2 regions of the Dietzia sp. JS16-p6b genome follow, and region 1 is predicted to be linked to the other one. Evidence: riboswitches for the same ligand, from Rfam matches in the RefSeq annotation. Region 1 holds a riboswitch; the other holds the start of a gene.

Evidence for each region. A riboswitch is a leader RNA that binds a small molecule or an ion and turns the genes downstream of it on or off. The one in region 1 is predicted to bind cobalamin.
Region 2: linked by a shared signal. The riboswitch ahead of CT688_RS05385 (hypothetical protein) and the one ahead of CT688_RS00915 (energy-coupling factor ABC transporter permease) in region 1 are both predicted to bind cobalamin.

What each region holds. Positions count from the first base shown of each region.
Region 1 covers NZ_CP024869.1:195,579-201,058, reverse strand. Annotated here, with positions in the region: gene CT688_RS00930 (energy-coupling factor ABC transporter ATP-binding protein) at 196-996, opposite strand; gene CT688_RS00925 (energy-coupling factor transporter transmembrane protein EcfT) at 993-1,721, opposite strand; gene CT688_RS00920 (energy-coupling factor ABC transporter substrate-binding protein) at 1,737-2,099, opposite strand; gene CT688_RS00915 (energy-coupling factor ABC transporter permease) at 2,096-2,836, opposite strand; cobalamin riboswitch at 2,872-3,085, opposite strand; gene CT688_RS00910 (transcriptional regulator) at 3,106-3,396, opposite strand; gene CT688_RS00905 (sodium-dependent bicarbonate transport family permease) at 3,411-4,430, opposite strand; gene CT688_RS00900 (winged helix-turn-helix domain-containing protein) at 4,736-5,038, shown strand; gene CT688_RS00895 (3' terminal RNA ribose 2'-O-methyltransferase Hen1) at 5,084-5,480, shown strand, end outside.
Region 2 covers NZ_CP024869.1:1,187,348-1,192,827, reverse strand. Annotated here, with positions in the region: gene CT688_RS05400 (ABC transporter substrate-binding protein) at 1-453, opposite strand, end outside; gene CT688_RS05395 (ABC transporter ATP-binding protein) at 450-1,265, opposite strand; gene CT688_RS05390 (iron ABC transporter permease) at 1,262-2,374, opposite strand; gene CT688_RS05385 (hypothetical protein) at 2,371-3,180, opposite strand; cobalamin riboswitch at 3,220-3,409, opposite strand; gene CT688_RS05380 (undecaprenyl-diphosphate phosphatase) at 3,556-4,482, opposite strand; gene CT688_RS05375 (HNH endonuclease) at 4,619-5,230, opposite strand; gene CT688_RS05370 (globin) at 5,445-5,480, shown strand, end outside.

The DNA.
Region 1 (5,480 bases):
GAACAAGGGATTGGGTACGCACCGACGTGTCTCCCGACCCCGCACTACTTTTCTCTCCTGAGAACTCACATCCTGCTCACGCTGTCCGCCATAGCGGCACACGGTGCCATCATGGTGTGCTCGCGAACACCGCGCCACCGATGGCGCCGGCCACGTCCGGGACGCGGGCGAGTGCGCGGCAGCTCGCGGACGCGATCAGACCTCCCCCGGCCGCACCACTGTCCGGCCCAGCCGGCGCGACACCGCGGCTCCCCATGGAGTGGCGAGCCGGGCCGCGGCGAGGAGCCCCTCGTCCTGCAGCACCCGGTGGACCGGGCCGCGGACCAGCGCTCCACCCGAGAGCACCACCGCGTCGTCCGCCCAGGCCCAGGCGAGGTCGACATCGTGCGTGGCCATGAGGATCGCCGCCCCCGCGGCACGGAGTGACTCCAGCGCCGCGAGCAGGTCCTCACAGGAGAGCGGGTCGAGCCCGGCCGTCGGTTCGTCGAGCAGCAGGACGCGGGGCCGCATCGCCAGCGCACCCGCCAGGGCCACCCTCTTGCGCTGCCCGAAGGACAGGTGGTGGGGGACGCGGTCGGCGAGGTCGGTGATCGCCAGCGCCGCCAGGGCCTCGTCGACCCGATCGGCCACCTCGGCCCGATCCAATCCGAGGTTCACCGGGCCGAAGGACACGTCGGCCCGCACGGTCGTGGCGAAGATCTGGTCGTCGGGTTCCTGGAGCACCATCTGCACCGACTGCCGCAGGCGGGTGCGGTCGGCGCGGCGGTCACGGACCCGCTCCCCGTCCAGCTCCAGCTCCCCGGCATCGAGGCGGTTCAAGCCCACGAGCAGCCGCATCAGCGTCGTCTTGCCGCTGCCGTTACCACCGAGCAGCGCCAACCTCGCCCCGGCGCGGATCGTCAGGTCGGCGCCGTCGAGCACGGTGTGGGTGTGGTCTCCGAGGGCGTCGAGACGCCGGTAGGAGAACCGGGCGCCGCGCAGCGCGAGGACGGTCACGTGAGGACCCCCAGTATCGAGACGGACGCGAGAACCAGACAGATGACGAGCACGCGGGTGGCCGAGATCGGGTCCGTCTCGGCGAGCACCGCGGTCTCGCCGCGCTCGGCGCGCATGGACATGGCGTCGTCGATCGCCCGTGCCCGCCTGACGGACAGGACGAAGACCGAGGCGAACTGCGTCCCGACAGAGGTGATCGCGGCCCGGGCGGTGCGGTGTCCGAGCCTGAGATCGTGGGACTGCCGCAGCGTGCGGGCGGCGTCGATGAGCAGCCCCATGAGACGGTAGGTGGTGTCGACGACGTGAGCCAGCGGGGCGGGCAGTCCGGCCCGCCGGCCAGCGGCCAGGAGGTCGGCGACGGGCGTGGTGCACGCCAGGGTGATGGTGGCGGCCGTCGCGGCGATCGCCCTGGTCACGGTCCGCAAGGCGGTGTCGACCCCGGCCGGATCCACCACGAGGCGCCACTCCGTCAGGTCCAGGAAGAGCGGACCGGTTCCCAGGACCAGGAACGCGACGGGCGCGAGCAACGCCGCGACATAGATCCTGGCGGGGACGCGGGCCAGCACCAGTGCGCAGAAGCAGCAGACGGCCAGGATCGCTACGTGACCCACTGGTGGCGGCACCAGCAGTGCCGCCACCAGCAGACCGCCGAAGAGCAGCAGCTTCTCGACTACCGGGAGGCCCGACCAGCGGTTGTGGGACGCCGCGAGCTCGAGTGGGTTCACCTGGCGCCCGGTCTGTCAGTGTCCGGTCGAACCCGTGGCCGCCGCCGACGGGGTCGCCCCGCCCGGCACGCTCTCCCGACGCTGCCTGCTGCGTGTCCGCAGGACGCCGAGCCCGTAACCCACGATCCCGCCGCCGATCCCGGCCTGGAGGGCGAACACCCCCGATTCGACCTCCCCCGGCAGCTCGGGCAGAAGCGGCTCGAACCACGGCTCGTAGTCAGGAGAGACCTCGCTGATGGTCCCTTCGGCCTGCCCGTCCGCACCCTCGAACTCACCGCCCGCCCCGGCGCCGTAGACCAGGGACAGCACCGTGATCGCGAACGCGACGGCGACCAGTCCCACCAACACCCACACGCTGACGTGCTTCCTCCCGCTCATCGCACCGTCTCCGTGGCCTCGACCCGATCGGTACGATCCCCGGGATCCGCGACGGTTCCCGCGTCGGCGAGTCGCGCCCTCCGGAAGAAACCCACCAGATCGAGTTCACGGGAGGCGATGCGCAGGAGAACGCTGACGATCACCACGACGATGAGGGCCTCGACGACCGCCAACGGGATCTGGGTGATCGCGAAGACGGCGAGGAACTCGGACATCGAATACCACACACCGTGCTCGGCGCTCGGGAACGCCAGCGCGAGCTGCGCGCTGGTCACCAGGTAGGTCACCAGGTCGGCGAGGAACGCGGCCACGAACACCGCACCGAGCAGTGGCACCGCGACGCGTCGGCACAGGACGAACGCGCCGTAGGCGACCCACGGCCCGGCGACCCCCATGGAGAACACGTTCGCGCCGAGCGTGGTGAGGCCCCCGTGCGCGAGCAGCAGCGCCTGGAAGATCAGGACGACGGTCGCGACGAAGGCCATGACCGGGGGCCGGAAGATGATCGTCCCCAGGCCGGTGCCGGTGGGGTGCGAGCTGGACCCCGTCACCGACGGGAGCTTGACGGCCGACATGACGAACGTGAACGCCCCGGCCACGCCGAGCAGGACGCCCGCCTCCGGAGTCCGGCGGACCGTCCTGATGACCTCGCGCGCGCCGTGGATCACGAACGGTGCCGCGACCGCCGTCCATGCCAGGGCGTGCACGGAGGGGAGGAAACCCTCTGCGATATGCATTTGTCTGAGACCTTTCTGCCCGTCACCTCGCGGGCACTCGTGGTGGCAGCCACGGCCGGTCTCCTGGCTCACGGGTTCTCCCGGTCCACCCCAGAAGGGATACACCGGATCGCCGCCGGTCCGCCTTCCCACCCACACGACGCGTGCGAGCAGTGGCACAGAGGACCTGCGACATCAATCCGTTCACAGTGGCGAGGGCCGCCCCGGTCTCACACCGGGTTCCCGAGCACCGCAGCTGAGCAGATCCTAGCCCCCTCCCGGGCGCCGGCTCAGTACCGCACCGACTGGGCGTCCGAGACCAGACACATGCCACCGACGGACTTCAGAAGGGGGCGCAGCGACCGGAGGACCTCGTCGATCCGGTCGGGGTCGACCGCCACGAGCACGAAGGTGTTGTCGAAGGTGGAGAAGGGGTCCCCCCCGCGCTCACCGTGCTGGCCCCGCCCGTAGATCCCCGGGATCACGGTGCGATGGGTCAGGCCCAGCGAATCCAACGCGCCGAGGAACCTCCCGGCGACCCCGGATTCCACCACCAGTTCGATCCGTTTGACGTCTCTCATGGGATCTCCTCGCCTCAGGCGCCCAGGTGCTGGGCGACGGTGTAGTAGAGCGGAATGCCGAGGACGATGTTGAACGGGAACGTCACGGCAAGGGCCATTGTGAAGTACCGGGACGGCCGCGCTTCGGGGATCGCGTAGCGCACCACGGCCGGGACGACGATGTAGGACCCGCTCGCCGCGAGCACGGCGAGCATGGTCAGGTCGCCGACCGGGAGCCCGGCCAGTGCACCCAGGGCCAGCGCCATCGACGCTCCGATCAGGGGCATCACGATGCCGAACCCGATCAGGAACGGGCCCACGTCGCGGACCTCGCGGAGTTGACGGGCGACGAGCAGGCCCATCTCGAGCAGGAAGAAGGCCAGCAGGCCCTTGAACATGTCGTTGACGAACGGGGACATGGACTCGCCGGCGTCGGCCCCCACCATGGTGCCGATCACGAGCGACCCGATCAGCAGCAGGTGCGCGCCGTCGGTGAACGCCTCGTGCAGGATCGCCCGCATCGACAGGGGTGCCCCCGACGCGGGACCGGGGGCTCCGGCCCCCGCGTCGCCCGCCATCTGAGCTGAGCGTTGACGTGACCGGGCCCAGGTGGCTAGAAGCACCGCCATGATGATCGCGGGCGATTCCATCAGCACCAGGGCGACCGTCATGTACCCGCCGGGTTCCTCGCCACGGGCGGTCACGAACTGCGTCGCGGCGATGAACGTCACCGCGCTGACCGACCCGTAGGTGGCGGCGATGGCGGCCGCATCGAACTCGTTCACTCTGCGCCGCAGGACCAGGAAGCCCAGCGCAGGGATCACCAGGGCCAGGAGCAGAGCGATGCCGATCACCGCTGCGGCGCGGCCGGTCAGACCGGTCTCGCGGAGAGCCTGGCCGCCCTTGAACCCGATCGCCATCAGCAGGTAGAGCGACAGGAACTTGGTGACGGGGGCCGGTATCTCCAGATTGGAGCGCACCGCGGCGACGAACAGCCCCAGGAAGAAGAACAGGATCGGCGGGTCCGTGAGGCTGCCGAGAATGCTGAGGTCCACTGCGTGTCTCCTGATCAGTCCGGAGCCCGGTCGCCGCGACGCGGGACGACCGGAACCCCGTGGTGGCGCGCGCTCCGCTGCCCCGACGTGGTAACAGGACGAACAATACACGATTTCTATTGCCTGTTTTATGATGGGCTAAATCTGTGTCGTGTGTCACGCGCACCTCTCCCCCAAGGGCCGAGCCTCTCCCGCACCGCGAAGGGACGCCCCCGTGCCGTGCCCACATGCGTACAGGGATTCGCGTAAGGCAACATGGCACTCGGAAGTCGTCGGTGACGGCCGGATGTAGACGGGGTGACGCAGTGGCGGAGTGGACGTTTCTCACCAACCACGCCCACGTCCTGCTGTGCATCGCGCAGGATTCCGAGACGCGGCTGCGCGACATCGCCGACGCGGTCGGGATCACCGAGCGGGCCACCCAGCGGATCGTGGCCGAGCTGGAGGAGGCCGGGTACCTCCAGCGCATCCGGGACGGGCGCCGTAACCGCTACAGCCTGAACCGGGACCTGCCGCTGCGCCACCCACTCGAACGTGAGCACATGGTCGGCGAGATCCTCAGCGTGCTGGGAGCCCCACGGACGCACGCGGCCCACGGGGACGAATGACGCCGCGTCGCGGCGCCGGTTCGGCGGCTCGGGCAGACTGGCCGGATGTTGCTGACGATCACCGCCCGCCGCTCCGAGGCGCTCCCCACGCCGGGTGATCTGGGTTTCCTGCTGCACAAGCACCCCGACAAGGTGCAATCCTTCGGCGTGTACGCGGGCACGGCGCACGTGTTCTACCCCGAGGTCAGCGCGCAGGCGTGCACCTCCGCGCTGCTTCTGGAGGTCGATCCGGTCGCTCTGGTCCGCGGCCGCTCCGGGCGCGGTGACGCGTTCGCACTGGGGCACTACGTCAACGATCGCCCCTACGTGGCGTCGTCGCTGCTGGCGGTGGCGATGGGAAAGGTGTTCCGGTCAGCGCTCAACGGACAGTGTGTCGGCTACGAGGACCTGGTCGATGCTCCCCTGGATCTGACGATCTCACTGCCGACGGTGCCCGGTGAAC
Region 2 (5,480 bases), 990 kb from region 1:
CGTGAGCTGATAGACCCCGATATCGTGTCCGGCGAGGATCTCCGGGGTCAGTCCTCGTGACTCGGAGAACCCGTAGTTCCACCCGGCGAAGACGACGTCGGGTTGCGCCGCGACCACGTTCTCCAGGGTCGGACCCTGTTCGGTGACCTCGTTGAGTCCGTCGATCTGGTCGCCGTACGCCAACCGCAGCAGGTCCTCGTCCTTGGACGCCGCGGCCACCGCGGTGATCTGGTCGCGGGCACCGGCGGCCAGCGCGATCGAGATGATGCCCGGGTCATACGCGAACAGTTCGTCCACCGTCTCGGGGTAGGTGACCTCTTCCCCGCAGTTGACCACGGTGACCTCGCCCCCGGGACCGCCGCCGCCGGGTGCGGCGGCGTCGGAACCGCAGGCGGAGAGGAGCGCCAGCGTCACCGCCAGGACGGGTCCTGCGGTGATGATCGGACGTGTCATGGGTAGGTCCTGCCTTCTGTAGTGGTGGCGACCGCGTCTCCGAGGAGGAGGTGGGGTCGGCCGGTGCGGGGGTGGGCGACGATGTAGCCGTGGACGCCGAAGACCTCGTCGAGGAGCTCGGCGGTGAATGTCTCGACGGGCGGCCCGTACGCGACGATGCCGCCGTCATCGACGACGGCGACCGCATCGAAGTACCGCAGGACCAGGTCGAGGTCGTGGATGGCGGCCACGACGGTGGAACGCAGCGTCTCGAGCGCGTCCATCAATCGCAGCCGCCAGGCGGCGTCGAGGTGGTTGGTGGGTTCGTCGAGCATGAGCATCGGGGTGCGCTGGGCCAGAGTCCGCGCGAGCACCACCCGGTGGCGTTCACCGCCGGAGAGTCTCGTACAGGACTGGTCGCCACGCCCGGCCAGGCCCACCGTCCGCAGCGCCTGCTCGACGATGTCCTGCTCGCCTTCCTCCCCCAACGCCCATGGCGTGCGATGCGGAGTCCGTCCGAGGGCCACGGCCTCCGACAGGGTGAGTTCAGCCGAGGGCGCCTCCTCCTGACCCTGGACCGCGATCAGCCGTGCCCGCTGCCGGGACCGCATCCTGTGCACGTCGACCCCGTCCACGGTCACCGAACCCGAGACCGGGGCGTCCAGACCCGCCAGCACCCTGAGCAGTGTCGATTTTCCCGCGCCGTTCGGACCGACCAGCGCGAGCCGCGATCCGGACGGCACCTCGAGATGAACGCCGGAGACGACGATCCGCCTGCCCCTCGCACAGGACAAGTCGTCCGCGACCAGGCGCACGGCGCCCGCCCCCGTCACGAGGCGCTCCCGAACGTGTAGGCGCGGCGTCCCATGAGCAGCAGGAAGATCGGCGCACCGATGATCCCTGTGACGATTCCGAGCGGCATCTCCTGGGGGGCGGCGATCACCCGGGATACCACGTCCACCCACACCAGGAAGAGTGCTCCCCCCGCCGCGGCGACGGGCAGCATCGCGCGATGCGTGGCACCCACGACGAGGCGGGCGGCGTGGGGGATGATCAAACCCACGAATCCGACGCCCCCGGCCACGGCCACGAGAACCCCCACCAGCAGGCCCTGCGCGACGAACAGCCCGATCCGGAGCGCGCGCACCGGCACCCCGAGCGAGGCCGCCGTGTCGGACCCGGTCGCGTACGCGTCGAGCCACGAGTGCAGGAGCAGCCCGCTCACCAGAGCCACCGCGACGACTCCCGCCGCGAGGGGCACCGTGGACCACGTCGCCCCGGCGACGCTGCCGAGCATCCAGTGCATGACCGTCTCGGCCGCCCGCGAGTCTGTGGCCACGAAGACCATGAACGACGACACCGCGGTGAACGCCGCCGACAACACGACTCCGGCGAGAATCAGCCGCAGCGCGGTGAGCCCACCCGTGGCGCTCGCGACCGCATAGACGAGCACGGTCGCTCCCAACGCGCCGAGCAACGCCCCCCCGGACAGCGCCCACACGCCGAGACCGCCGAAGACGCCGAGCGTGATCACCGCGGTGGCACCCACCGCGGCCCCCGCCGATACCCCGAGGAGGTACGGGTCGGCCAGGGGATTGCGTACGAGGGTCTGCATCGCAGCTCCGGCGAGCGCGAGACCCGCACCCACCACCGCGGCGAGCACCGACCGGGGAAGCCGCAGGTCGAGGATGATGATGGAGTGCGCACGCTCGGCCTCGCCGCCGGTGATCGCCGCCCATACCGTCCGCCACACGTCGCCGACCGGGATGTGCTCGGCACCGAAGGCGACCGAGCTGACCACGCTGATGGCCGTCAGGGCGGTGAGCACGATCGCCAGTGGGACAGGCGGGAGCCTGCGGGCGGTACGGAACGAGGCCGAGCCCGCGTCGGTGACAGGCCGCGACCGACGGCTCGGACGAACGCCCACCCCGAGGCCCGTCATCGGGTGCTCTTCCCTGGGACGCCTCCACGGTCCCGCCGCAACCGTTGCTCTTGCCGGTGCCGTTGCCGCGAACGCCGCTGCGCCTCGGGGACCCGGGGACACGAGTCACACTCGGACCTCTGCGCTCCCAACCGGATGAGACAGCACGAATGCCGGTCGTGCACCAACGCGGGCGTGCCACCCAAGCGGATCATCGTCACCAGCGGTCGATCGGAGAACGCGCCGGTGACGACGTCGGCGTCCGTCTCGACCGCGCGTCGCCGTGGACCCCCCACGGTCCGGTACGCGGCCCCGAATGCGCCAGCGCACGAGGCCGCGATTCCCCCGAGAGCGGCCCTGCGTGTGACGGTGCCGGCGTCCACGCACGCATCCACCAGGGGATCGACGTGACTCCGGATGCTGTCGACCAGTGCGCCGGGGTCCTGCTCGCGACCGAGAACCGGAGTGTCGGGCAGCGACACCTGGAGTGTCGCGCCGGCGCGGTCGATCAGTGCCCACCAGCGGTCATGGCCCGGATGCAGGAGTGTCCCGTCCGCACACCACGCCGCCACCATGAGGCCGAGAGCCCGGCCGGCGTAGTGCTGGAGCGAGCACAGTAGCCCGGGCGCCGCGTGCGGGGTCCCCAGACTGTGGGAGTATCGCCGACCGAGCTCCTGCCATGTCGCGGGTTCGCAGAGCTCGGTGACGCTCCGCCAGTCCGGGTCGCCGGGGTCGGGTCGAGATCGATGAGGGACGGGCGATGCCTCGAGCGCCCGCTCGGCCAGGGCGCTGATCCCCATGCCGACGGGCCCATACGTGGAGTACACGGGTGGCCTTGTCTCTTCGGAACCTGTGCGCGAGGTTCGCTCGGATGTCGCGGAACCGACAGGTATTCGGACTCGGGATCAGCCCTCCCCGACGCCTTCCCGGAACGAATTCCAGTGGCATCCTGTCGGTTCGGTACCCCACACCGCTGCGCGCCAGTCCCGGAATCTCACCGGGTTCCCTGGCATCCGATCGTCCCCGTCAAGGGAAGCCGGATGCGGTCGGTTCCACTGTGGACGATAACAGACGGGCTGGTCAGGACGCCCGGAGGCCGCGCGATCACGGGTCTGGGGTCGAGCGGCCCGGGTGCTGCCGTGGGGTGCTGCCCTGCGCGCGGGGCTCCCCACGGACTTGACCCCCGGCAGTCGCACCGGAGCTCACTGGTGGTGAAGGGCGACCTGATCCTGATCGAGCGGCAGTTGATCCACCGGCGGGGCGTCACCGAAGTCCGGCTGGGTGATCAGGACGAACAGCGCCAGGGCCACCACGTACACCGCGAAGACCCGGAAATGCCCGCGATAGAGCAGCCGTAGCACCAACCACAGCGCTCCCGCACCGACGACGGCGGCCACCACGAATCCCAGCACGTAGTCCTGCCACCCGAGCGAGAGCCCGCCGTCGAAGGCGGCGGGATCGAGCAGGCTCAGCGACTGCACGCCGGTGGCGGCGAGGATGGTGGGTATGGCGACGAAGAAGCTGAACTGCGCTGCCAGTGGCCGGTGCATACCCAGAGCCAGCGCCGCGGCGATGGTCAGCCCAGACCGGCTCAGGCCGGGAAAGAGCGCCGCCGCCTGGGCGACACCGATCACCACGGCGACCAGCACCGTCATCTGGGTGGCCCCGCGCCAGGTCGTCTTGACCGAGTCCGACCACCAGAGCACGACGCCGGTGATCAGCAGCATCAGCGCCACAGCCCACGGCGTGACGAAGACGTCGGTGCCGTAGGCGCGGATGACCAGCCCCAGGACCCCGGTGATCGCCGTGGTCAGCAGGCCCAGCAGCGCGAGCCGCAGATGGATCAGGTGACGCAGCGTGCGCCTGCGACGCCACAGCCCCAGTTCGCGCCAGATGCCGTTGAGCAGGCGCGTGAGCGGTCGCCACATCACCACGACGACGGAGACCATCGTGCCGAGGTGCACCACCAGGTTGTAGAGGATCATCTCCGGGGTGTCCGGCGCGGGCAGAGGCGACCCTTCGGCCGCCAGCCATTGCTGCGCCAGCACCAGGTGGCTGGACGAGCTCACCGGGATGAACATGAAGAGTCCCTGGATCGCTCCCAGGAGGACCGATTCCCACAGACTCATCGAGCGTGATGCTCCGCCGTCGTTCCGACCGACCGGGCCCCGGCGGACGCATTGTCGGCAGTAAGCGGAGAATCAGGCATACCTCACACCGTAACCACCTCGGTGGTCGGGCCCGCGGGCACGTGCCGGATGGCCCTCAGGCGGCGTCGAGGTACAGGTAGTCCTCCCAGTACGGGCCGATCTCGCGCAGTTGGGACACGAGCCGCCACGTCCGGCCCCTCGGTGCCACCAGCGGAACCCGGAGCTCCCATCCCAGCTCGGAGAGGAGCTTGTCCGCTTTGCGGTGGTTGCAGGGCGCGCAGGAGGCCACACAGTTCTCCCATTCGTGTGCGCCCCCGCGGCTGCGCGGGATCACGTGGTCGATGGTGGTCGCGCGCGCGTTGCAATACCCGCACCGGTGGGAGTCGCGGTGCATCAGGGCGGCCCGCGTCATGGGCACCTGCGCACGGTACGGGATGCGGACGTACTCGCGGAGCATGATCACCGAGGGCACGCGGACGGCCGTGTCGACCGATCGGACCAGGATCTCGTCCGGGTGGTCATGGACCACCACCGCTTTGCCGCCGAGCAGCATCACCACGGCGCGACGAGCGGGAAGGGCTGTGAGGGCCTCGTAACCGGCATTGAGCAGGAGGACCCGCGGCGCGGCGGTCAGCGGGACGTGCGGGTCGGGGACGCGTTCGAGTCGAACGGGGGCTCGTGACCCCGGTTGTCGGTACTCCGAATTCTCGCGCACGGCTGTGCCCATGGTCGGTCTCCACTCATCTGCCCGTGCCCAGTCCACCATCAGCGACCGGGTCCGTAGTGAACCTCGCCTGCAACGATGATGCACCCTCGATGAACACTTCGTGTGCTATCGCCGCGCACAGGTCAGCCGCCTCGCCCGCGTCGCCCCCGGCGACCGGGGCCGACGGGTGGTGGGATCGGTCCCCCTGGCGGATCCCACGGGCATGATGGGGGGCATGAGCGGCACTACCTTCTACGACGAGATCGGCGGC